DNA from 4 places in the Lysinibacillus sp. FSL K6-4013 genome. Region 2 is predicted to be linked to each of the others. Evidence: riboswitches for the same ligand, from Rfam matches in the RefSeq annotation. Region 2 holds a riboswitch; each other region holds the start of a gene.
The links. A riboswitch is a leader RNA that binds a small molecule or an ion and turns the genes downstream of it on or off. The one in region 2 is predicted to bind thiamine pyrophosphate.

Region 1 (5,670 bases), 520 kb from region 2:
TCGGTGGCTATGTTTTACCACAATTTCAAAATTTATCTGTTAAAGTGAAGCAGCCTGATATTGAGCTACGTGTAGAAGTTCGCCATGATGCAACTTATATGATGGCACAAGTCATTCCTGGTGCAGGTGGAATGCCTGTAGGATCAAATGGCAAGTCTTTATTAATGCTATCTGGCGGTATTGATAGCCCTGTCGCAGGTTATTTAATGATGAAGCGTGGTGTGCGATTAGAGGCAATTCACTTCTTTAGTCCACCTTATACAAGCCAAAATTCATTGGAAAAAGTTAAGGTGCTTGCCAATGAATTAACAAAATTTGGTGCTAGTATTCGCTTGCATGTCATTCCTTTTACTGAAATACAAGTTCTTATTAAAGAAAAAGTACCTTCTAATGTATCGATGACGACAACACGCCGAATGATGTTGAAGGTTGCTGATCAGGTGCGTGAGGAAATTGGTGCACTTGCTATTGTAACGGGCGAAAGTCTTGGACAAGTGGCGAGTCAAACGCTTGAAAGTTTAACAGCAATAAACGCAGTAACAAATACACCTATCCTTCGTCCGCTGATTTCAACTGATAAATTAGAGATTATTGATATTGCAGAAAAAATCGGCACATACGAAACATCTATTCAGCCATTTGAAGATTGCTGCACGATTTTTACACCAGCAAGTCCAAAAACAAAACCGAAGCTTGAAAAGGTTGAGCATTATGAAAGCTTCTCTGACTTTGATGAATTGATCGAGCGAGCAGTGAAGAATCGCGAGGTCTATATTTTCCCTAAGAAAGAAGAACAACAAGATAAATTTGCAGATCTACTATAAGGATTCAAAAGCCGTCTCAAAGCCCATTTTGAGACGGCTTTTTTGTATGGATATTGTTATTCCAATAGAGGTACAATTTACCTCTAAATTTTTTGTATTAAAAATCTAATATCGCACATTCTATATTCACAAGGAGGTGAGAAACATGGCTTCAAACAACAACCGTAGTTCAAACCAGCTTGCAGTACCTGGTGTACAACAAGCACTAGATCAAATGAAATACGAAATTGCACAAGAATTTGGTGTTCAATTAGGAGCTGAAGCTTCAGCTCGTGCCAACGGTTCCGTTGGTGGTGAAATCACTAAACGTCTTGTACAAATGGCAGAATCTCAATTAAAAGGTATGCCAAACAACAACCAATAAATGCTGATTAAGCATTTATAAACTTAAAACCAGTGACCGTAAAAGGCACTGGTTTTAGTTTGTTTATTGATCATTTATTTATACGAGATAAGGATCTAAATGTAGCTACTGTATGATCAACATCTTTGCTTTGACAAATAGCTGAAATAACAGCAACACCATCAACCCCCGTTTGAAATACAGAATGTACATTTGTGAAATTTATTCCACCAATTGCTACAATTGGTAATTCGGGATGTAATGAATGTGCCTCCTGTAAAAAAGATGTACCACATGGTGGTTGTGCATCACTTTTAGAGGATGTTGGAAAGATTGGACCGATACCAACATAATCAGCTTGATGGTTAATAGCTATTTGCAATTCTTCCTCGCAATGGACAGATACACCAAGAATCATGTTCCCGATTCTTTTACGTGCTACACTTACAGGTAAATCATCTTGTCCGATATGAACACCATCAGCTCCTAGTCGTATCGCTAGATCAACATCGTCATTAATGATAAAGGGCACATGATAGTGATGACATAGTTTTTGACATTGGCGTGCAAATTGTTCATAGGCAAGTCCTGTTAACGCGTGAGGACCTTTTTCACGAAATTGAAACATTGTAATGCCTGCTTGTAAGGCTTTTTCTAGGATATAGATAGGTTGTTGTTGAGGAGACACGTTGCTGGTACCCATAATAAAATAAAGCTGCAAATCCTCACGTTTCATGAATCATCACCTCACAGGCATCCTTATACTGTTGGTAAGCAAAATGATTAGTGGGTCCATGACCATTTCCAATCGATAAATCATACATAATTGCTAATTGGATAAACTTTTTAGCTTCAATAATAGCTTCTTCCATAGCAAATCCTCGCCCAAGAAAAGCAGTAAGTGCTGCCGAAAATGTACATCCAGTACCGTGCGTATTTTTTGTTTGGATTCGAGGAGACTGCATCGAAAAAGAAGGTCCATTTTTGATAAATACGTAATCAATAGCATAAAGTGGATTTGCTAAATGACCACCTTTAATGATGACACATTGTACACCTAGCTGTAACAAGCTTTGAGCTACGTCTTTTATGTCTTCAAAATGCTGAATAGTTCTCCCTGTAAGTGTCTCTGCTTCGGGTATGTTGGGCGTAACAACCGTAGCAAGTGGTAGTAAAGTTGAGCATAAGGCATTGATAGCTTCTTGCTGTAACAGGCTTTCTCCTCCTTTTGCGATCATCACTGGATCAACAATCAGTGGAATGTTTAGCTCATCGATCATGCGTGCAATGGCTTTGATAATATCCGCCGAATAAAGCATTCCTGTTTTAATCGCAGCTATTGGAAAATCTTCTACTAAGGCTTCAAATTGTTTTTTTATAAAGGAAACGTCAATTGGGCAAACACCTGATACACCCAATGTATTTTGTGCAGTTAAAGCAGTAATCACAGAAGTACCAAACACTTCTATTTCCTGAAATGTTTTTAAATCAGCCTGTATACCTGCACCGCCCCCACAATCTGACCCGGCGATTGTCGTTACAATATGCATGAAGCTGCACCATCCTTTGACAAACGATGTATAGCATTGAGGAAAGCTATTTGAAAATCACCAATGTCTGCAGTAAATGCTGATGCTAGTACACCTGCTTTTTTATAGTAAGTAAGGGTCTCCATTAATTGTTGGTAAGGGCTATGGCTTACACTATAGGCTGCACCACAAATTGCGCTAAGTAAACAACCTGTACCCGTAACTTCTGTCATTTGTGGATGACCACCAGCGATCCATTGGCTATGCTTGCCATCAGTTATAAAATCACGCTCTCCCGTTACAATAACAATGCATTGATAGCGTTGAGCTAATGATGTGGCTTCTACTTCCATTGCGATAGTGCCTTGCCCACTATCGACACCTTTTTGTTGCCAATCTACACCAGCTATTGCTGCAAGCTCGCCGAGATTACAGCGAATCACGGCAAATTGTATATTCTCAAGTAAATGTCTTACGGTTTCCTTACGATAAGTTGTGGCTCCAACTCCGACAGGATCTAAAATAACAGGAATACCAAGTGCATTGGCTTTTATACCTGCTAATAACATGGCACTTTTTGTGCGATCATTGAGTGTTCCGATATTAATTAATAATGCTTGAGCAATCGCTACCATTTCCTCTACCTCTTGACAGTCATCGGCCATTACTGGTGAAGCACCTATCGCTAATAAACCATTTGCTTGAAAATTTGCCACTACATAATTGGTGATGCAATGGATAAGTGGTTGCTGTTGACGAATTGTTTGAAAAATCATTGTAGTCCTCCTTTTGGGATGGACGTAAGCATGCAAAAAAGGCCCTTTTTGTGTAAAAATGCACGAAAAAGAGCCTTTCATCTGAAAAAACGATGTTATTGCTCCCTACGTCAGTATTAACTAACAGGTTCAAAGGGTCAGGTTTTACCTTCTCAACTCTTACGAGTCCCCCTGCAATCTTGCTTTTAGTTGACCAAAATGTACCATACTTTTCATTTGTATTCAATAGCAAGTTTTCCTATGGATAAAATGTGACCGATGCCATATAGGAGAGTATGATAGTTGTCATGACTTTACCGAAATCAAGCACAAACCATTGAAAATGCTGAAAAAAGAGTTTTATAATGTGTCATAGCAAAAGGGAGGCAATTGCCATGAAAAGACAAGATTTAATTGCACCAGAATGGTATAACATAGCAGAGGAAATTGAAAAATATGCTCAGGATGCAACCAAAAATGCTTTAATCATTTATGAAGAAAACCAAGACATCCAATGTATTACATATGCACATTTATTGGAAAAGGCAAATCAAGCAGCACATGTTTTCACCAAGCAAGGCTTAAGGAAAGGTGATGTCATTTTAGTGATGGTCCCACGCTCTGTGGAAGCATATATTGTATATATTGCTGCATTGAAAGCGGGTTTAACCATTATTCCAAGTTCTGAAATGTTAAGAACAAAGGATATTGAGTATCGAATTCATCATGCAAATGCTAAAGCAGTTATTGCATTTGAACCCTATATTGAACAGTTTGATCAAGTGGGAAATTTACAAGGCTTACTGCAATTTGTCATAGGAAATGCACACAAACCTTGGCAGAACATACTTGAAAAAATGCATAATCAACCTACAACCTACATAAATCCTATCCCAACAAAAAGCACAGACAATGCATTTTTAGCCTATACAAGTGGAACAACAGGAAATCCCAAAGCAGCAGTGCATACGCATAGTTGGGGCTATGCACATTTACGAACAACAGCACCACATTGGTTGGGTGTACAAGAAAATGATATTGTTTGGGCAACTGCAGCACCAGGATGGCAAAAATGGATATGGAGTCCGTTTCTAGCTACTTTAGGTAGTGGTGCTACTGCATTTGTCTACAAAGGTAAATTCGATGCAGCTTCTTATCTAGCATTGCTTGAGAAATTCAAAATTAATGTACTATGCTGTACACCAACTGAATATCGTTTTATGGCAGCCCTTGAAAATTTACATGAATATGATCTAAGTGCCATTCGCCAAGCTGTATCAGCTGGTGAGCCATTAAATAGTGAGGTCATTAAAGTATTCTTGGAAACATTCAAATTACAAGTACGAGATGGCTATGGACAAACGGAAAATACATTATTGGTAGGCACAATGGTAGGGATGGAAGCAAGAGTTGGCTCTATGGGGAAACCTACTCCCGGCAACACTGTTGAAATTATTAATGATTTGGGCAAACCCGTTACAATCGGAGAAGTGGGTGATATTGCTGTACATCGTGAAACACCAGCCCTCTTTAAAAAATATTTAAATGATCCTGAACGTACAAATTTACAATTTCGTGGGGATTGGTATATTACAGGAGATCGGGCCTATAAAGATGAAGATGGCTACTTTTGGTTTGATGGTCGAGGAGACGATGTCATTATATCCTCAGGCTATACAATTGGCCCCTTTGAAGTAGAGGATGCTTTAATGAAGCATCCAACCGTAAAAGAGGCTGCTGTCATTGCGAGTCCTGATAAAGTCCGTGGGAATATCGTCAAGGCATTTATCGTTCTACACAATGGTGAAAAAGGTGATGCAGCGCTTATTCAAACACTTCAAAGTCATGTAAAATCACTGACTGCCCCTTATAAATATCCACGTGCTATTGAATTTGTAGAGGAGCTACCCAAAACATCTTCCGGGAAAATTAGACGTGTCGAATTACGACAACAAGAAATTAAAAACCTCCAATCTTAATCATTTCCTAGGAAATGATGTCGAAAATCAAAGTTCATCAATGGTATGGACTTTGATTTTTTAAATTTTTTTAGGTAAGGTAATATGAGGAAATAAACAGCTTAAAGCTTTTTGCATTTAATTATTGCAAAAAAATGAAACAAATAAGCAAGTCATACGTATTACGTGTTGAGGAGGCGGAAAGACATGAATGTAAAAAGGTGGGTTGCTTTAGTAGTGGCAGGTGTTCTCTTACTATTT
Region 2 (5,670 bases):
TCCTTCAAATACCAAGATCAAGCCAATCTTGTTTTTTAATAAAAATTGTTGTGCGTTCAACATTTCATATTGGAGTACTTTTAATTTCTTTTTATACATCTTTTTGTCTAGTTCAACAGTTAGATCTAGATTTTTCAAATTTTGTGTCATGAAACTTCACTCCTTTTATTTGGCTATTCTTATTGTACTAAAGAAATATATGGATGCCTATCAGACATGGTAAATTGTAGGTATTAATAGTAAAACAACACGATACATTGTTGTAAATTTCCGTTATAATAAAAAAAGTGACAGTACTATACTTATTTGTCTTTTCCCTATACAATCTAACACGAAGGGAGAGGAAAACATGCCTCGGTTTATCTTGATGACAATCTCTTATCTTGTCTCAATCATCCTAACCTTTTCATCCTTTTTCGTGAACATCAACGGTCAATCTTCGCTAGAAATCGCTAATCGTTTTTCTGTTGTATTTGCACCAGTTAGTGTAAGTCATGTAATTTGGATTATCATTTATTTTTTACTCGGTTATTGGTTAGTTATGAACATGAAAAAGACAACTTTGAAACAGTCTGCGCTTTTTAGTTGCATAAATATATTACAAGCATTGACGATATATGTCTGGCACCATGAGTTATTTATTGTTTCTCTTGGCATTACATTACTCTTAGTCTTGTACTTGTTTATGTTGTATAATACGTACCCTCTTCAGGACAAATCCTTGTTTGGTCGTATTCCTTTCTCTATTTATTTAGCATGGATGACATTTATTTTTATCACAAATACAAGCTTTACGTTAACGGCTTATGGTTGGAACGGCTTTGGTCTTAGTACGCCTCTTTGGGCAGTGATTTTACTTACTTTAGGAGGAGCCATTGCGCTACATATCCGTTTCCATCACTTTGATGTTATGTATCCAAGTGTTTTTATTTGGGCTTATATTGGAATCGCCATACATAATGGTTTTGATGAGCTACTTGTCACTACAGCCGCTTTATTTTTATGCGGTGTTCTCTTTGTTGGCATTTTATTTATTAAAAAAAATCCTGCCTACCAAAAATAAATTGGTTAGCAGGATTTTTTCATTACATCCTATTCTTCGTCTAATGACGTTAAGATAATTGGTTTATCTTTTGTTACAATGACTGAATGTTCGATTTGAGCTACAAGTGATTTATCAGGCGTCACGAATGTCCAGCCATCACCTGCTTCGACGATATGCTCTGCCTTTGCTGAGATAAATGGCTCAACCGCAAGGACCATACCTTCTTTCATAATAGTAGCATCCCATGCATCGTAATAATTTAAAATATGGTTTGGTTCATCATGTAAAGATTGACCTAAGCCATGACCTGTTAAATTCATAATAACAGTTAACCCATTAGCATTAGCCTCGCGCTCAACAGCTTTGCCAATTTGATTTAATTTAGATCCAGCCTTTACCTTTGTCATTGCTCGATCAAAGGCACTTTTAGCAACACGGCAAAGCTTTTCTTTGTCCTCATAGCCATCACCCACAACAAATGAAATACCTGTGTCAGCAAAATAGCCATTTAAAGAGCCTGAAACATCAATATTTACGATATCTCCCTCTTGAATAACACGCTTTCCTGGAATACCATGTGCTACTTCTTCATTGACGCTAATACATGTATACCCTGGAAAATCATATTCTCCCTTTGGTCCTGAAATAGCGCCAGCCTCTGCAAACATGCGACCAGCAATTTCATCAAGCTCAAGTGTTGTAACACCTGGTTTTGTGGCAGCTTTCATTGCTTCGCGAATTTCAGCACAAATGCGTCCTATTTTTTTAAAAGCTTCAATCTCTTCTTGCGTTTTTACAATCATGTATAACGTCCCTTTCATCTAATATCTATTCTTTAATATAACATAACTTTTTATGCGTATAACGATAAACGCTTTAAATATTGTATGCTTTCCTACTTTGCAAAGTGCTAAAAGAGTTATTCACGACAAAAAAGTCCCTCCACTCCTGTGAAGGGACTAGCATTAAGCTTTTCTTTGCATTAATTGGGGAGCGGCTGTAAATAAAAGAACACCAACGATAGCCGTTAAAATGGTTGCTGGTAGCATATATGTACCATTGTAGATGATGGAATAGATCCATGCATTTTGGTCACCCGCATATTCGGCAAAAAATACAGCACCAGCGATTGTATGTGCTGTGTATCGTAAGAAGCCTGCGAAAACGGTACCTATGATTATATAAAGTGCCATTTTTGTTTTGTTCATATGTTTAGCAGCGTCTAACACTGGTCCACGTACAACCGCCGCTAATCCTACAACAGTAAAAGCAACGCCATAATCTAGTAATCCTTGTAGCCAGTGCACGATATAAGAACCAAACATTGTTTGCATAACACCCACAAGTAGTCCCGTAGTAAGACCAGCTACTAAGCCCCAGCGAAATGCTATTAACATAATTGGTACCATAACAAGACTAACTGAGCCGCCTTGTGCCCATACTTTAAAGGAAACCTGATCCAGTACGAGACCTATCGCTGCAAAAATCGCAATCTCCACTAGCATTAATAGTCTTTTTTTGTCCATACATATTCTCTCCTTTGTTCCGATGTAGGATACAAGAGCAGGAATAGAAAAGCGCTGATATGTCTCTTTCTGACACCTTTTTCCTTTAAGGACGAAAAAACGATGTCAGGACAGAGCCTCACATCGTACAAGTGTCGGTTTCTATCCACATCCCTACGCAAGCGTTAACTTACAGGTTCGAAGAGTCAAGGCATTACGTGCCCAGTCTCAGCTGACATCATCAGCTCCCCTTGTGGTCGTTACATCTGAATTTATTTGAACACTCTCATTGTACGCAAAGGATTGAAGGATTACAACCTTCCATACATCATTTTTTTGAAACTTTGCTGTTTTTCATGCGTAAATATTTAAAAAGGAGGTACAACTATGGAGAATCAAAAAATTTTAGCTGCCTTTAGTTATCTTAGTATTTTCTTCGCCCCTTTTATCGTTCCATTAATTGTATATTTCGTGACAAAAGACAGTGATGTAAAAAGCCATTCGATTCGTGCACTTGTCTCTCATTTAATACCCTTTGTTTTTGGCATTCTATTCTTTATTGTCTTTGTTTTTTCTACATTTAGTTTAGATCCAACCTCCAGTAACAAGACAGTGATGATTATTTGGTTTGCTTCATTCGCCATCTATGCTCTCGTCTCACTCGGTATTGTGATTTGGAATATAATTCAGGCTGTTCGTGTTATCCGTTAATGTTTTATTTTTAAGTGAAACAGGTAGTAGTAATTGTAAAAGGAGCTGTTTTGGGATGAAAGTATCAAACGTTGTAAAAACTGCCGTTAAGTTAGCACCTATTGTTATTCCTATCGTAAAAAAAGTAATGGCTGCAAAAAAGGGCACAACGCCTACAACCACAACTCGAAAAAAATAAAACGAAGGCGTATTCCTTTTAGAAATACGCCTTCGTTTTATTTCACTTCAAAATGGGTTTGACTATGGCCATTTAATGTTTTTTCCACATGTAAAACTGCTGGCATCGCAGATTTCAATTCAGGTACATGCGAAATAACGCCAATCATACGACCAGAATCCTGCAAATCAATTAATGTATCGATTGCTTTATTTAGTGATTCCTCATCGAGCGAGCCAAAGCCCTCATCAATAAACATCGTTTCAATATGAATATTACCTTGGTAGCTTTGAATCACATCTGCCATCCCCAATGCAAGGCTCAACGAAGCATTAAACTTTTCGCCACCTGATAAAGTTTTGACATCTCGTAATTGATCTGTATAAGCATCATAAACATCAAGACCAAGGCCACTTTGCTTCGCATGCTTTTCTAATCTATCTGAACGTCTAAGCTCAAATTGACCGTTTGATAAATGATACAGACGTATATTGGCAGCTTCTGTAATTTGATCTAAGTAGTTAATTTGTATATAACGCTCAAAGGATAGCTTTTTCGAATTTTGTCCATTTAATAATCCATAGAGCTCCTTTACTCGTCCTGCTTCTTGTTCAAGTAAATGAAGCTCTTTCGCTATTTCTTCCACCCTTTCACTAAAGCCTTGGCATGCTTGTATAAAGCCATTCATCTGTTGCAAACGTTTAAATGCTTCCTCATAGGAAATTCGCTGCTGTTCTACTCTTGCTTCCATCGCCTCTAAATCTTGCTTCTCTTTTCCTTGAAGGTATGTAGCTCCTTCGGTAATCTGAATTTGCAACGTGTGTACTTGTAAAGCATAGTCGCTACATGCTTTTCGAAGTGCATCCAATTGTATGGCACTCCGTTTAGCAGTTGCATAAGCCTCATAGCTTTCGAAACCTATTTCTTGCATATCTGCTGAAAATTGCTGAAGCTTTTCATTCATTTTAAGCTGTAATTCCTCAAAGGACTGTTTGGCAATTTCTACAGTTAGTGTTGCATTGCTAGCTGCTTCCTTTGCTGCATGCAAATTTTCTTGACTCACTTGCCAACTTTTTTGAAGCTCTTCTTTCTGTTTACTAACTTCATTTAGTTGTTGCTTTAATTGCTGTAAAGTTGGTAAATTAGGGGGCATCTGCTTAAGTTGTTCGTCTACAACCGCTTGTAATTTTGTCCATTCTTTTATCTGCTCTGCTAAATATTGCTCTAGCTTCATATGCTTATTTCGTAGCTGCTCTATTCGGTCATGCTGATGCTTTATTTTTAATCGCACATCAGCTAATTGATGTTGAATAATTTTTAATGCAGCAATCTCTTGTTCCACTTCATGTAAAGTAGCGGTGATCTGTGGTTGGTCTTCTTGTTTAATATGTTGAGCTTCGAGTTGTCGCCATGTATCTTGAAGAAGTTGCTGCGCTGATGCTAAAAATGCCTCTTTCTCTAAATACTTACGCTCGTCTGATGATGCCTTCGCTCTTAATGCTTCCACTTGAGCAAGCTCAATAACTTCCAGTTGCTCATTGTGTGCTTTCTGATGTGTCATACTACCACAAACAGGACAAGGCTCTCCTTCCTTCAGCTGTTTGGCTAAAATACTAGCCTGACTCGTCAGCCACCGTTGCTGCAAAAGTTGAAGAGCCTCTTTACTTTCTTGATAGAGACTTTCTGAAGCAACTACATCCTGCCTAGCTAACTCTACGGCATGTTTATATTTCTCCGCTTGCTTGATTAAAGCAACCTGTTCCCGTAGTTTCGGTAATTGTTCTAAATAGCTTTCATAGGGTTCAACCTGTTTTTCATAGCCTTCTAATGATTGAGAAAAATGCTGTAATTGCTCTTGTTCATTTTCCAAAAGTTTGAGGTTATCATGTACTGCTCGTTTTGCATTTTCAGCATACTGCTCTGCTATTTGCAGCTGTTGTACATTGTGTTCATACGCTTCAAATTTCGGTAATAGCGCTAGCATCTCTATTTCCTGCTGTAAGATTTGCTGTCGTTCAGATTCTTTAGCCTCTTCTATCTCATAATTTTCTTGTGCTTCTTGCAACTGTTCTTGTGATTGCTGTTGCTTAACCTTTGCTTGTTGAAAAGCTAGTTCTTTTACATTCAGTTCAGCACGTAAATCCTTGCATTGTTGTTCTTGCAGCGTAAGTCGCTCTGCTTGTTCTGCTAAAGCAATCTCCTGCTCCTTTGCTCGGTATGAATCCTGCTGTTGTAAAAGTGTTTGCAACCGC
Region 3 (5,670 bases), 1.5 Mb from region 2:
GGTCGAGTTTGTGCCAAACTTTGATGACCAGGATATGGAACCAACCGTTTTACCAGCACGTTTTCCAAACCTTTTAGTCAATGGCTCTACAGGGATTTCCGCTGGGTATGCGACAGATATTCCACCACATGCCTTGGATGAAGTACTGGATGCCGTGTTAATGCGCTTAGAAAAGCCTAATGCTACTGTAGATGAATTGATGACGGTGATTAAAGGGCCAGATTTCCCAACTGGTGGAATCATTCAAGGTGTAGATGGTATCAAAAAGGCGTATGAAACAGGTCGAGGTAAAATTATTGTTCGTGCACAAGCAGTTGTCGAACCAATTAAGGGTGGTAAAGAGCAAATTGTTATCACTGAGTTACCATATGATGTAAATAAAGCGAATCTTGTGAAAAAAATTGATGAGCAACGTGTAGATAAAAGACTAGAAGGCATTGCGGAAATTCGAGATGAATCAGACCGTACAGGCTTGCGTGTCGTGATTGAGCTGAAAAAAGATGTACCTGGGCAAGGAATTTTACAGTACTTGTTTAAAACAACGGATTTACAGGTAGCTTATAATTTTAATATGATTGCTATCCATAATCGTCGTCCAACAATGATGACATTGCCATTATTGCTAGATGCGTATATCGCCCATCAAAAAGAAGTGGTAACAAACCGTTCCATTTATGATTTACAAAAGGCAAAGGATCGTTCTCATATTGTAGATGGATTAATTAAAGCTCTTTCCATTTTAGATGAAGTTATTGCGACGATCCGTTCTTCTAATGATAAGAAGGATGCGAAGCTTAATTTACAAGCGAAGTTTGATTTTACAGAGGTACAGGCAGAGGCCATTGTAAGCCTGCAATTATACCGTTTAACGAATACGGATATTACAGAGCTACGTCAGGAACAGGACGAGTTAAATAAGTTAATTGCGAAGCTAGAGGGGATTCTGCAAAGTGAGGCTAAGCTTGTGCGTGTTATTAAACAAGAGTTGCTAGATATTAAGAAACGCTTTACAGAACCTCGCCGCTCGAAGATTGAGCAAGAAATTGAAGAAATTAAAATTACATTGGATGTCCTTGTGCCAAGTGAAGAGGTTGTCGTAACAGTAACGAAGGATGGTTATATTAAACGTACATCCACACGTTCTCATGCCGCTTCAAATGGGCAAGATTTTGCCATGAAGGATTCAGATTATTTATTGTATGAAGCAAACTTAAATACACAGCACCATCTATTGCTGTTCACAAATCGAGGCAATTATATTTATCAGCCTGTTCATGAGCTGCCTGATATACGCTGGAAGGATCTCGGCCAGCATATTTCAAGTATTGTGCCAACAGGGGAAGATGAATCCATTATTGCGGTTTATGGCTTCGAAACCTTTGACCAGCCAAATACGTATGTCTTCACAGCCACAAAAGATGGCCAAATTAAGCGCTCACCACTCGCAGACTATGCGGTAACGCGTTATTCAAAGCCAATTAAAACGATGAATGTCAAGGCTGGTGATGCGATGATCTATGCATCATTTGTAACAGATGATGTGGAGCTGATGCTCACAACGGATACAGCCTATGCGATTCGTTTCCCTATGGAGGAGTTACCAGTTACAGGTGTCAAAACAGGCGGTGTGAAAGGGATCACACTAAAAGATGGAGAAGCCTTAGTTGGAGTCAATGTGTTACAGCCTGATGTTACCCACTATGTAGTAATTGTGACACAGCGTGGGGCCGTAAAGAAAATGAATGTCGCTGAAGTTGAAGTAGCGAGTCGTGCAAAACGTGGACTAAAAGTATTAACAGAGTTAAAAGCAAACCCTCACCGAATTGTGGCAGTTGTTCAAGCAACAGACGAGGAGCAGGTTGTGATTGAAACTGAAAAAGGTGTTCAAGAGATGATTGACGTACAAGCATTGTCTCGTGCGGATCGCCATTCCAATGGTTCATTTAAAGTGGATATTGCAACAGATGGAGCAATTTCTCATGTTGTAACAGCCAAAAAAGAACAGAAACCAAGCTAAAAGCATGCCCAGCCTCTTAGGAGCGCTGGGCTTTAAGCTCTATTCAAAATAGCACCTTGTCATTTAAGTGAAACTATGGGTATAATAATCATCGAAAAGTTCATAGCGAAAGAATGTAGGGGGGCTAGTAATTGCTAGCTGAGATTGTGTCCGATAGACGCTGACCCTTTGAACCTGATTTGGCTCGTACCAGCGTAGGGAACATCTATTCAAAAAAGCAAAGTTTTGAAGATTGATTGCAATACGTCTGGGAGGAATCCTAGGCGTTTTTTTATGTTTTCAAGCAACAGCTTGCCAACATTGTATACGCTTTCTTCTGGTGACAACATTCATTCATGAACACTTTCATATTACAAACTGGGAGGCTTTCGCATGAAAAAATGGTTTTTTATTTTATTGGCAGCACTATTGACATTAGTAGGCTGTAGTGACAAGGATGACAAGCAGGCTGCAGACAAGCTGAAAAAGGTGTCTGTGGTACTGGATTGGACGCCGAATACAAATCATACAGGACTATATGTTGCCAAAAAACTCGGTTATTTTGAGGTACAGGGTTTAGATGTTGATATTATTATGCCTGGTGAGGCGGGCGCAGATCAGCTTGTTGCTTCTGGAAAGGCGGATTTTGGCGTGAGCTATCAGGAAGGCATAACACAGGCACGAGTACAGGATGTGCCGCTGGTCTCCATCGCTGCAATTATACAGCATAATACATCTGGCTTTGCTTCTATTGCTTCAAAGAGCATTACATCGCCAAAGGATTTTGAAGGTAAAACCTATGGTGGTTGGGGCGCGCCATTAGAGCAAGCCGTTTTACAATCACTCATGCAAAAAGAAAAGGCAGATATTAATAAGCTAGATATCGTCAATGCAGGGGATTTAGATTTCTTCACAATGATGGAAAAAGATATAGATTTTGCTTGGATTTATTATGCATGGACTGGGATTGAGGCTGAGCTGCGTGGGGAAAAGATTAATATGCTATATCTTACAGATTATAGTGATCAATTGGATTATTATACGCCAGTTTTAGCTACAAATGAAAAAATGATACAGGACAACCCGGATGTAGTCAAAGCCTTTGTGGCAGCTGCATCGAAGGGCTATGAATACGCAATTGAAAACCCAAGTGAAGCGGCTGATATTTTAATCGAAGCGGCCCCTGATTTAGATAAAGCGTTAGTGCATAAAAGTCAGGAATGGCTGGCTGATAAATATCAGGATGATGCCAAGCAATGGGGAGAGCAAAAGCTTTCTGTGTGGGAAAATTACGCGAAATGGATGTCTAGCAATCAAGTATTAGAGGGCGAATTTGATGCGAAAAAAGCCTTTACTAATGATTTCTTACCTAAAAAGGAGGCCAAATAAGATGGCAAATTCATTAATCAGTGTACAAATCATTCCGAAGACAGAGAAATATGAAGATGTTATACCATATGTCGATGCAGCAATTGCGGTGATCGATGCTTCTGGGGTGAAATATCAGGTACATCCATTGGAAACAACGATGGAGGGTGAGCTTTCAACATTGCTCCAAATCATTGAAAAAATGAATGAGAAAATGATTGAACTTGGTGCCATTAATGTCATTACACAAGTGAAAATTTTATATCAGCCAACGGGTATTACGATGGATACATTAACGGAGAAATATCAGTAATGAAACGTGCATTACAGAAGGGAAGGACGATAATTTTTATCGCCTTCCTCTTGTTCATATGGGAACTAATCGTGCGGTTTGCTGAAGTTCCTCATTGGTTAGTACCCACACCAAGTAGTATTTTGTCAGAAGCCATCCAGTCGTATCAAACCTTTCTACCACATGCATTCGCTACAGTACAATTAGCTCTACTAGGATTAGCCATTGGCATCGCTTGTGGGCTAACGGTGGCAATAGTGTTGCATCGATTTACATTTATTCGAGAACTGTTTTATCCAATTCTTATTATGTCGCAGAATGTTCCTATTCTAGTCTTGGCACCGCTCCTTATTATTTGGTTTGGCTTTGGCTTATTACCGAAGCTTATCATTATCTGTCTTGTGTGCTTTTTCCCGATTGTCATTGCAGCGATGGATGGATTTAGACAAACAGCTCCAGAATTAAAGCATTATTTTGCCATGGTTGGTGCTACAAGGGCACAAACCTTTTGGAAGCTGGAATGGCCTTATGCCTATCCTGCTATTTTTTCAGGCATTAAAATTGCGGCTACATATAGTGTGATGGGGGCTGTGATTGCGGAATGGCTTGGTGCAAAAAAGGGTATTGGTGTTTACATGACCCTAGCCCAGTCCTCCTTCCGTACGGATCGCGTATTTGTGGCAATTTTTGCGATTGTTCTCTTGAGCTTACTATTGTTTAGTGGTATTCGTTTAATTGAAAAATTCATGGTGAAGGGAAGAGGCTATCATGCTCAGCATTCAAAACATCGCTAAATCCTTCGATGCGCTCAAAGTCCTTGATCAACTTTCTTTTGACGTCAAGGATGGAGAGTTTGTGGCCATCGTTGGTCCTTCAGGCAGTGGTAAAAGTACACTTTTTCAATTAATTGGTGGTGTTTCGCCAATTGATCAAGGAGCCATTTTATTAAATGGAGAGGATATCCAACAAAAAAAAGGAACGATTGGCTATATGCCACAGCAGCCATGTCTATTACCCTGGCGTACAATAGTAGAAAATGTCACGCTTGTAGAGGAATTACAACTTAAACCAAATGTTGAACGTGCCAAGGAATGGTTAGAAAAGGTTGGTCTTGCCTCTTTTATCCATGCCTACCCGAACGAACTGTCTGGAGGCATGCAGCAGCGTGTGTCCTTTATTCGAGCAATGGTCAGTGATAAGCCGATTTTATGCTTAGACGAACCATTCTCTGCGTTGGATGAATTTACTCGACTGGAAATGCAAGCATGGCTTTTATCTATCTGGGAGGAGTACCGCAAATCCATTCTATTTGTTACACATAGTATTGAAGAAGCTCTCTTTTTAGCAGATCGCATACTTGTTTTAACCAAACGTCCAGCTACCGTTAAAAAGGAAATCATCGTGCCGTTTGAGAGACCTCGGAAAGAGGAAATTCGACATTCTGCAGCATTCACAGCATTAAAGCAACAATTATTTATGTATTTACAGGAGGAAAAGGGTGATATGTATGTTGATTGATGCGCATATTCATTTGGATCAGTACACCGATGAGGAAATTCCTTCCTTATTAGAAGAAGTGAAAGCTGTAATCGCGGTTAGTATGCAACTTTCCTCTTGTGAAAGAACGTTGCGTTTATCGAATAGCTATCAGCAAGTAAAGGCTGCTTTTGGCTTTCATCCTGAACAGCCTTTACTAAGTCCAAATGATGAGACAGCTTTATTTGATTGGATTCATTCGCATCAGGATGATATGGTTGCTATTGGTGAGGTGGGTCTACCTTATTATTTAAAACAAGAGCAAGCGATTGATGAACGTCCCTATGTGGCTCTATTAGAGCGTTTTGTTGTATTGGCGAAGGAACTGGACAAGCCAATTGTGTTACACGCAGTATATGAGGACGCCCATATTGTGTGTGATTTGCTGGAAAAGCATCAGCTTCACGAAGCCCATTTTCATTGGTTTAAAGGGGATGAAGCTATTGTGAAGCGCATGATAGAGCGAGGTTATTTTATT
Region 4 (5,670 bases), 1.1 Mb from region 2:
GCTTTCTTGTATGGTTGTAATGATTCATATAGTCTACGACAAGTGTATGTAATTCCGCAAAACTTTCTGCCTCCTTGTAATCTACCTCATCCTTAAAATGCCCAAAGAACGATTCCATTGGCGCATTATCGAGGCAGTTCCCACGACGTGACATCGACTGTTTCAGCCCCATTTCTTTCACAAGTTGCTGAAATTCCGGATGTGTATAATGGAAACCTTGATCTGAATGAATGATGGCTTCTGGATGGAGGTTTCCATCTAAATGAATGTTTAATTGTTCAAGCGTCTCATAAACAATGGACATCTTAAGGGTTGTTGATAACACATAGGCAACGATTTCTCGTGTCGCGACATCTTTTACACAGGATAAATAGGCCGTTTGACCACCTCTATATTGTAAGTACGTAATATCGGTTAAGAATACTTTTCCTGGCTCATCTTGGTTGAACTCACGGTTTAAATGATTCGGAATACGGCGGTGTGCCTCTGTTGCTTTTTCTAAGTGGCGATATGGGTTCGCACGGCGAATTTTAGCGTATAAATTGAATTTACGCATCAGACGAAGAATCTTTTTGTGATTTATTGGTTGGTCTAATATATCCACTAACGCCATATAAAATCCACGATAGCCAATCTTTCCTTTCGCTTGATCATAAATCGATTTTAATAGTAAGTAATCTTGATAATCCGATTCTTCACGTAGTGCATCCTTTTGCGTATTTTGAAGCCATTTATAGTAACCACTTGGGCTGACATTCGCTACTTGACATAAATAGCGTGTCATGTTTTTGAGTTGATACATACGAATCGTTTCGTTGATTGCTTGGTATTTTTCTCGAGGTTTTAGAAACGTTTCTTCTTCGCCTGCCTTTCCATTTCGTCGAGCTTTTTTAGGAGCGTTAATTCTGCTTCTAGTAGTCGAATACGTGCTTCGGCTTTCTCTAATTTTTTGTCCGCTGCTAATTTTTCGGCACGAGGGCGACCTGTGCTGCCTTTCCCTCGACGCTCTTCTAGAAATCCTTGTTCACCTTGTGTTTTATAGGTAGCCTTCCAACGCCCCAATGAACTTTGAGCTTTTTTAATTCCGATCATTTCTAAATCAAAACCCGCCTCCTGAAAAATTTGGACAGGACCTTTTCCAGCTAGATTTTCTTGAACAGCCTTTAATTTAAAGTCCGCTGTATATTGAATAGAGCGATCCGAAACAGACGCCACGTTTGGATTCTCTTCAATTTGTCTACGTTGATGGTCATTAAAAATAATTTTACTCATGATGTTCTCCTGTTCTTCAATCGTATGGTCAGTATAACGGGATTTTTCGGTGATGAAAATAGAAAAACCCCGAATAGGTCCACTTTTTTTAAGTGTCCACTATTCGGGGTTCAGTTCATTTTGACATAAGCCTTTTCTTTCATTATTGGTAAATTTGGCTGCCTGCTTTTTTAAACTCCTCAGCCTTTTCCTTCATACCTTGATGGATCGCTTCAGTCGTATTTAAATCCTTATCTTTAGCATAATTACGAATATCCTGTGAAATTCTCATACTACAGAATTTAGGCCCACACATAGAACAAAAGTGTGCTGTTTTTGCTCCCTCCGCTGGGAGTGTCTCATCATGATATTCCACTGCACGCTCGGGATCTAGTGACAAATTGAATTGATCACGCCAACGGAACTCAAAGCGCGCTTTAGACAGTGCATCGTCTCGTTGTTGTGCACCTGGATGGCCTTTTGCTAAATCAGCAGCATGTGCAGCAATTTTATAAGTGATAACGCCCACACGAACGTCCTCACGATTCGGTAAACCAAGATGCTCTTTCGGTGTCACATAACAAAGCATCGCTGTACCAAACCATCCGATCATCGCTGCTCCAATGGCTGAGGTAATGTGGTCATAACCTGGAGCAATATCTGTTGTGAGTGGTCCCAATGTATAGAAGGGCGCTTCCTTACAAACCTCTAATTGTTTGTCCATATTTTCTTTAATCAGATGCATTGGTACATGACCCGGCCCTTCAACCATCACCTGAACATCATGCTTCCAAGCAATTTGCGTTAGCTCACCTAATGTTTCAAGCTCTGCAAATTGTGCCTCATCATTGGCATCTGCAATTGAGCCTGGGCGTAAACCATCACCTAAGGAAAAAGCAACATCATAGGCTTTCATAATTTCACAGATTTCCTCAAAGTGTGTATACAGGAAATTCTCTTGATGATGATATAAACACCACTGTGCCATGATAGAGCCCCCACGAGATACAATGCCTGTTACACGATTTGCTGTAAGTGGTACATAGCGTAAAAGGACGCCTGCATGAATGGTGAAGTAATCCACACCCTGCTCAGCTTGTTCAATGAGGGTATCACGATAAACCTCCCACGTTAAATCCTCTGCTACACCATTTACCTTTTCTAAAGCCTGATAAATTGGCACTGTTCCCACTGGCACCGCAGCATTTCGAATAATCCATTCTCTTGTTGTATGAATATGTTTACCAGTCGATAAATCCATAATATTATCTGCACCCCATCGTGTTGCCCAGGTCATTTTCTCAACTTCTTCCGCAATGGAAGAAGTTACAGCAGAATTCCCAATATTAGCATTGATCTTCACATGGAAATTACGTCCAATAATCATCGGCTCTGCCTCAGGGTGATTAATATTAGAAGGCATTATAGCACGCCCCGCTGCAATTTCTGAACGGACAAATTCAGGTTCCACATTTTCGCGAATCGCTACAAACTCCATTTCAGGCGTTATAATCCCATTTCGTGCATAATGAAGCTGTGTCACATTTTTACCCTTTTTAGCACGTAAAGGCTTTCTTGCTAATCCAGGAAAGATATTTTCATGATTACGTGGGTCATCTGCACGACGAAAGCCATTATCCTCTGGTTTAACGGCGCGTCCCTCATATACTTCTACATCCCCTCGCTCTTGAATCCATGTATTTCGTAAGGCAGGTAAACCTTTCGTAATATCTACTTGGTAGGCTGGATCTGTATAGGGTCCACTCGTATCATATACTCGAATAGGAGGATTTTCTTCATTTCCAAAACTGCCTGTTGTCGGACTTAATGCAATTTCTCGCATAGGTACTAGAATATCTGGGCGTGATCCTTCCACATATACTTTTTTGCTTCCCTCAAAGCTGGACATAATGGTCATATTCTTTTCACTAATTGCTGACATGAGCTACTTCTCTCCCTTAAATTTATTTTGATATAAGGACCGATTCTAGCTCACCCCAACAATCTAAAAAATAAAGGCCGAATCCAAAATAATTATTTGGATCCGGCCACGAATGTAAAGGTCTATTGATTGCATACTCTGCAATAGCTTCTTAACTTTCCCACGCTGGTATGAGCCAGATCAGGTCCAAAGGGTCAAGAAACTTCGTAGCGTTTCCCTCTCAGCCTGACTCATCAGACTCCCCTAGTTAATACTATTTAGTTTGATGCTAGTGTAGCAGATAATACTAAGAGATGGAAGTTATTTTTTATCTTTCTAGGTAAATAATACTTCCGCAAAATATATCACAATGGTTACAGTTATACAGCTTACAATTGTTGAAAATAAAACTGCTTGCGCTGCTGTTGCAGATTCTACATCATATTCTAATGCTAGACTAGAACTATTACGAGATGTTGGAAAGGCACTAGCTATAAACAGTGATTGTGCGACGACTCCATCTAATCCCAATACATAAATAATGGCTAATGCAACTGATGGTCCAATAATTAATCGCGTAAAACAACTGATAAAGACAGTTTTATTAAACATTGATTTCATCTCTAGTTGTGATAATTGCGCACCTAATGTAATTAATGCCACAGCAATAAATCCATCTGCCACATGTTCTACAGGTATTTTGATAAATTGTGGTATACCGATATCAAAATAGTTCATAGCGACACCTATAATCAGCGCATGAATAATGGGCATTTTAAAGAAATCCTTAATGATTGTCATACCCGATTTTGTAGAAGAAATTAAATTGTATAAACCATATGTATACGTAGTCATATTTTGAAAGATTACGAGCATGACCTGAATGGCTACTCCAATAGGTTGCGTGGCAAAAATCATTTGAGCCACCGGAATACCATAATTACCTGAGTTAATAAGCACCACACTATTTTTAAAGACAGCTGCCTCTGTTCTAGCTAAACCGAGCCCTTTCGCCATAAAATGACTGAGTATCATTTGACTACCGATAAAGAGTACAATAAATAATCCGACCTCTCCCAGTACAGATAACTCTACATGCGTTTCATATAAATTTACAAAAACAGCTGCTGGCATAAAGCAATATGTAATAAGCTGAGATAATGCTTTTAAATTAAAGCGAAATTTCTTTTGTAGTATAGCGCCTATTACAAGTAACACTAAAATAGGTACAACAATTTGAAAGAAAATCATTCCGAGATACATCATATCAATGTCCCCCTTCCAGTGTTAATAGTAGTGCCGAATTCCTTCTAGGTCAATTTCTCTGACTTTCACAATCAGAACCACCAGTATAACTGGTGGTTTGCTCTGCGCGTGAAACGCTGGGGTACTGGCCCATGTCTAAAGACATTCTGAATGGTCCGCCAACCGCACTCCGTTTTCACACAAACCGCTAAAGCGGCTTACTTATTTTTTCTTTCTCTTGATTTCTTCTCCTGTGAATGGGTCAATGAATTCTTTCATCGTCATTTGATCTTGCAGGATATCTTCTTGTAATTGATTTTTTATATACTCCTGTATCTTTTTCTTATTTCGGCCGACTGTGTCCACATAGTATCCTCGACACCAGAATTGACGATTACCGTATTTATACTTTAAATTTGCATGTCGGTCGAAAATCATTAGACTACTCTTCCCTTTTAAATAACCCATGAACGCAGATACACTCAATTTCGGTGGAATACTTACCAACATATGAATATGGTCAGGACAGGCTGTTGCCTCTATGATTTCTACATCTTTTCTTTCACATAATTGGCGCAATATTCTTCCAACATCCGCTTTAATTTGACCATAAATAATCTGCCTTCTATACTTTGGCGCAAAGACGATATGATACTTACAATTCCACGTTGTATGTGCTAAACTTTTATTATCCATTTATGGGGGCTCCTTTCGTACGAAGTCGGTTGACTAGACCTGACTTTATTGTACGTTTGGAGTTTTTTTATTGTCCATAGCTAAAAGCTTTCCGGAACCCCCTGCATAGCAGGGGGTTTTCAAAGCACACAATAAAAGAAGACTGCCTCTATAACGAAGGCAGCCTTTCCCTTTAAGCAAGCTTAAATCGATTTACAACCTCTTGTAGCTCGTTTGAAATATCGTTCATATTTTGAATAGACTCTGCTACTTTTTGTAATTCTGCTTGTTGATCCATTGCGGAAGCACTTACTTGTTCCGCAGAGGCTGCTGTTTGCTCTGAAATAGCCGAAATGCTTTGGATAGCCATGATTGCCTGATTTTTATGCTCTAACATACTAGATAATTTATTCATTAATTCACTAATAGAATTGGCAATTGAACCTGACAAGTCACTGCTATCTTTAAATGCTAGTTGCGTGCTTTGTACTGACTCATTTTGTGATTGCATTAAATCTGCATTAGATGCAATAACAGCAACCGTTTGCTGAGAATTTTCAAGAATGCTTTCTACCGTA

Region 1: linked by a shared signal. The riboswitch ahead of thiM (hydroxyethylthiazole kinase) and the one ahead of thiT (energy-coupled thiamine transporter ThiT) in region 2 are both predicted to bind thiamine pyrophosphate.
Region 3: linked by a shared signal. The riboswitch ahead of MHB39_RS12340 (ABC transporter substrate-binding protein) and the one ahead of thiT (energy-coupled thiamine transporter ThiT) in region 2 are both predicted to bind thiamine pyrophosphate.
Region 4: linked by a shared signal. The riboswitch ahead of thiC (phosphomethylpyrimidine synthase ThiC) and the one ahead of thiT (energy-coupled thiamine transporter ThiT) in region 2 are both predicted to bind thiamine pyrophosphate.

The regions. Positions count from the first base shown of each region.
Region 1 is NZ_CP152031.1:3,432,687-3,438,356, reverse strand. It holds gene thiI (tRNA uracil 4-sulfurtransferase ThiI) at 1-824, shown strand, start outside; gene MHB39_RS16980 (alpha/beta-type small acid-soluble spore protein) at 970-1,188, shown strand; gene thiE (thiamine phosphate synthase) at 1,259-1,903, opposite strand; gene thiD (bifunctional hydroxymethylpyrimidine kinase/phosphomethylpyrimidine kinase) at 1,893-2,717, opposite strand; gene thiM (hydroxyethylthiazole kinase) at 2,705-3,472, opposite strand; TPP riboswitch at 3,558-3,655, opposite strand; gene MHB39_RS16960 (acyl--CoA ligase) at 3,847-5,430, shown strand; gene sppA (signal peptide peptidase SppA) at 5,617-5,670, shown strand, end outside.
Region 2 is NZ_CP152031.1:3,951,686-3,957,355, forward strand. It holds gene MHB39_RS19645 (polyphosphate kinase) at 1-150, opposite strand, end outside; gene MHB39_RS19650 (hypothetical protein) at 350-1,063, shown strand; gene map (type I methionyl aminopeptidase) at 1,093-1,848, opposite strand; gene thiT (energy-coupled thiamine transporter ThiT) at 2,011-2,571, opposite strand; TPP riboswitch at 2,705-2,812, opposite strand; gene MHB39_RS19665 (DUF4870 domain-containing protein) at 2,938-3,261, shown strand; gene MHB39_RS19670 (hypothetical protein) at 3,317-3,439, shown strand; gene MHB39_RS19675 (SMC family ATPase) at 3,477-5,670, opposite strand, start outside.
Region 3 is NZ_CP152031.1:2,486,051-2,491,720, reverse strand. It holds gene parC (DNA topoisomerase IV subunit A) at 1-2,017, shown strand, start outside; TPP riboswitch at 2,125-2,235, shown strand; gene MHB39_RS12340 (ABC transporter substrate-binding protein) at 2,390-3,385, shown strand; gene MHB39_RS12335 (thiamine-binding protein) at 3,387-3,677, shown strand; gene MHB39_RS12330 (ABC transporter permease) at 3,677-4,450, shown strand; gene MHB39_RS12325 (ABC transporter ATP-binding protein) at 4,425-5,174, shown strand; gene MHB39_RS12320 (TatD family hydrolase) at 5,164-5,670, shown strand, end outside.
Region 4 is NZ_CP152031.1:248,030-253,699, reverse strand. It holds gene MHB39_RS01265 (IS3 family transposase) at 1-904, opposite strand, end outside; gene MHB39_RS01260 (hypothetical protein) at 844-1,272, opposite strand; gene thiC (phosphomethylpyrimidine synthase ThiC) at 1,415-3,193, opposite strand; TPP riboswitch at 3,334-3,448, opposite strand; gene MHB39_RS01250 (AEC family transporter) at 3,509-4,438, opposite strand; gene tnpA (IS200/IS605 family transposase) at 4,640-5,113, opposite strand; gene MHB39_RS01240 (methyl-accepting chemotaxis protein) at 5,286-5,670, opposite strand, start outside.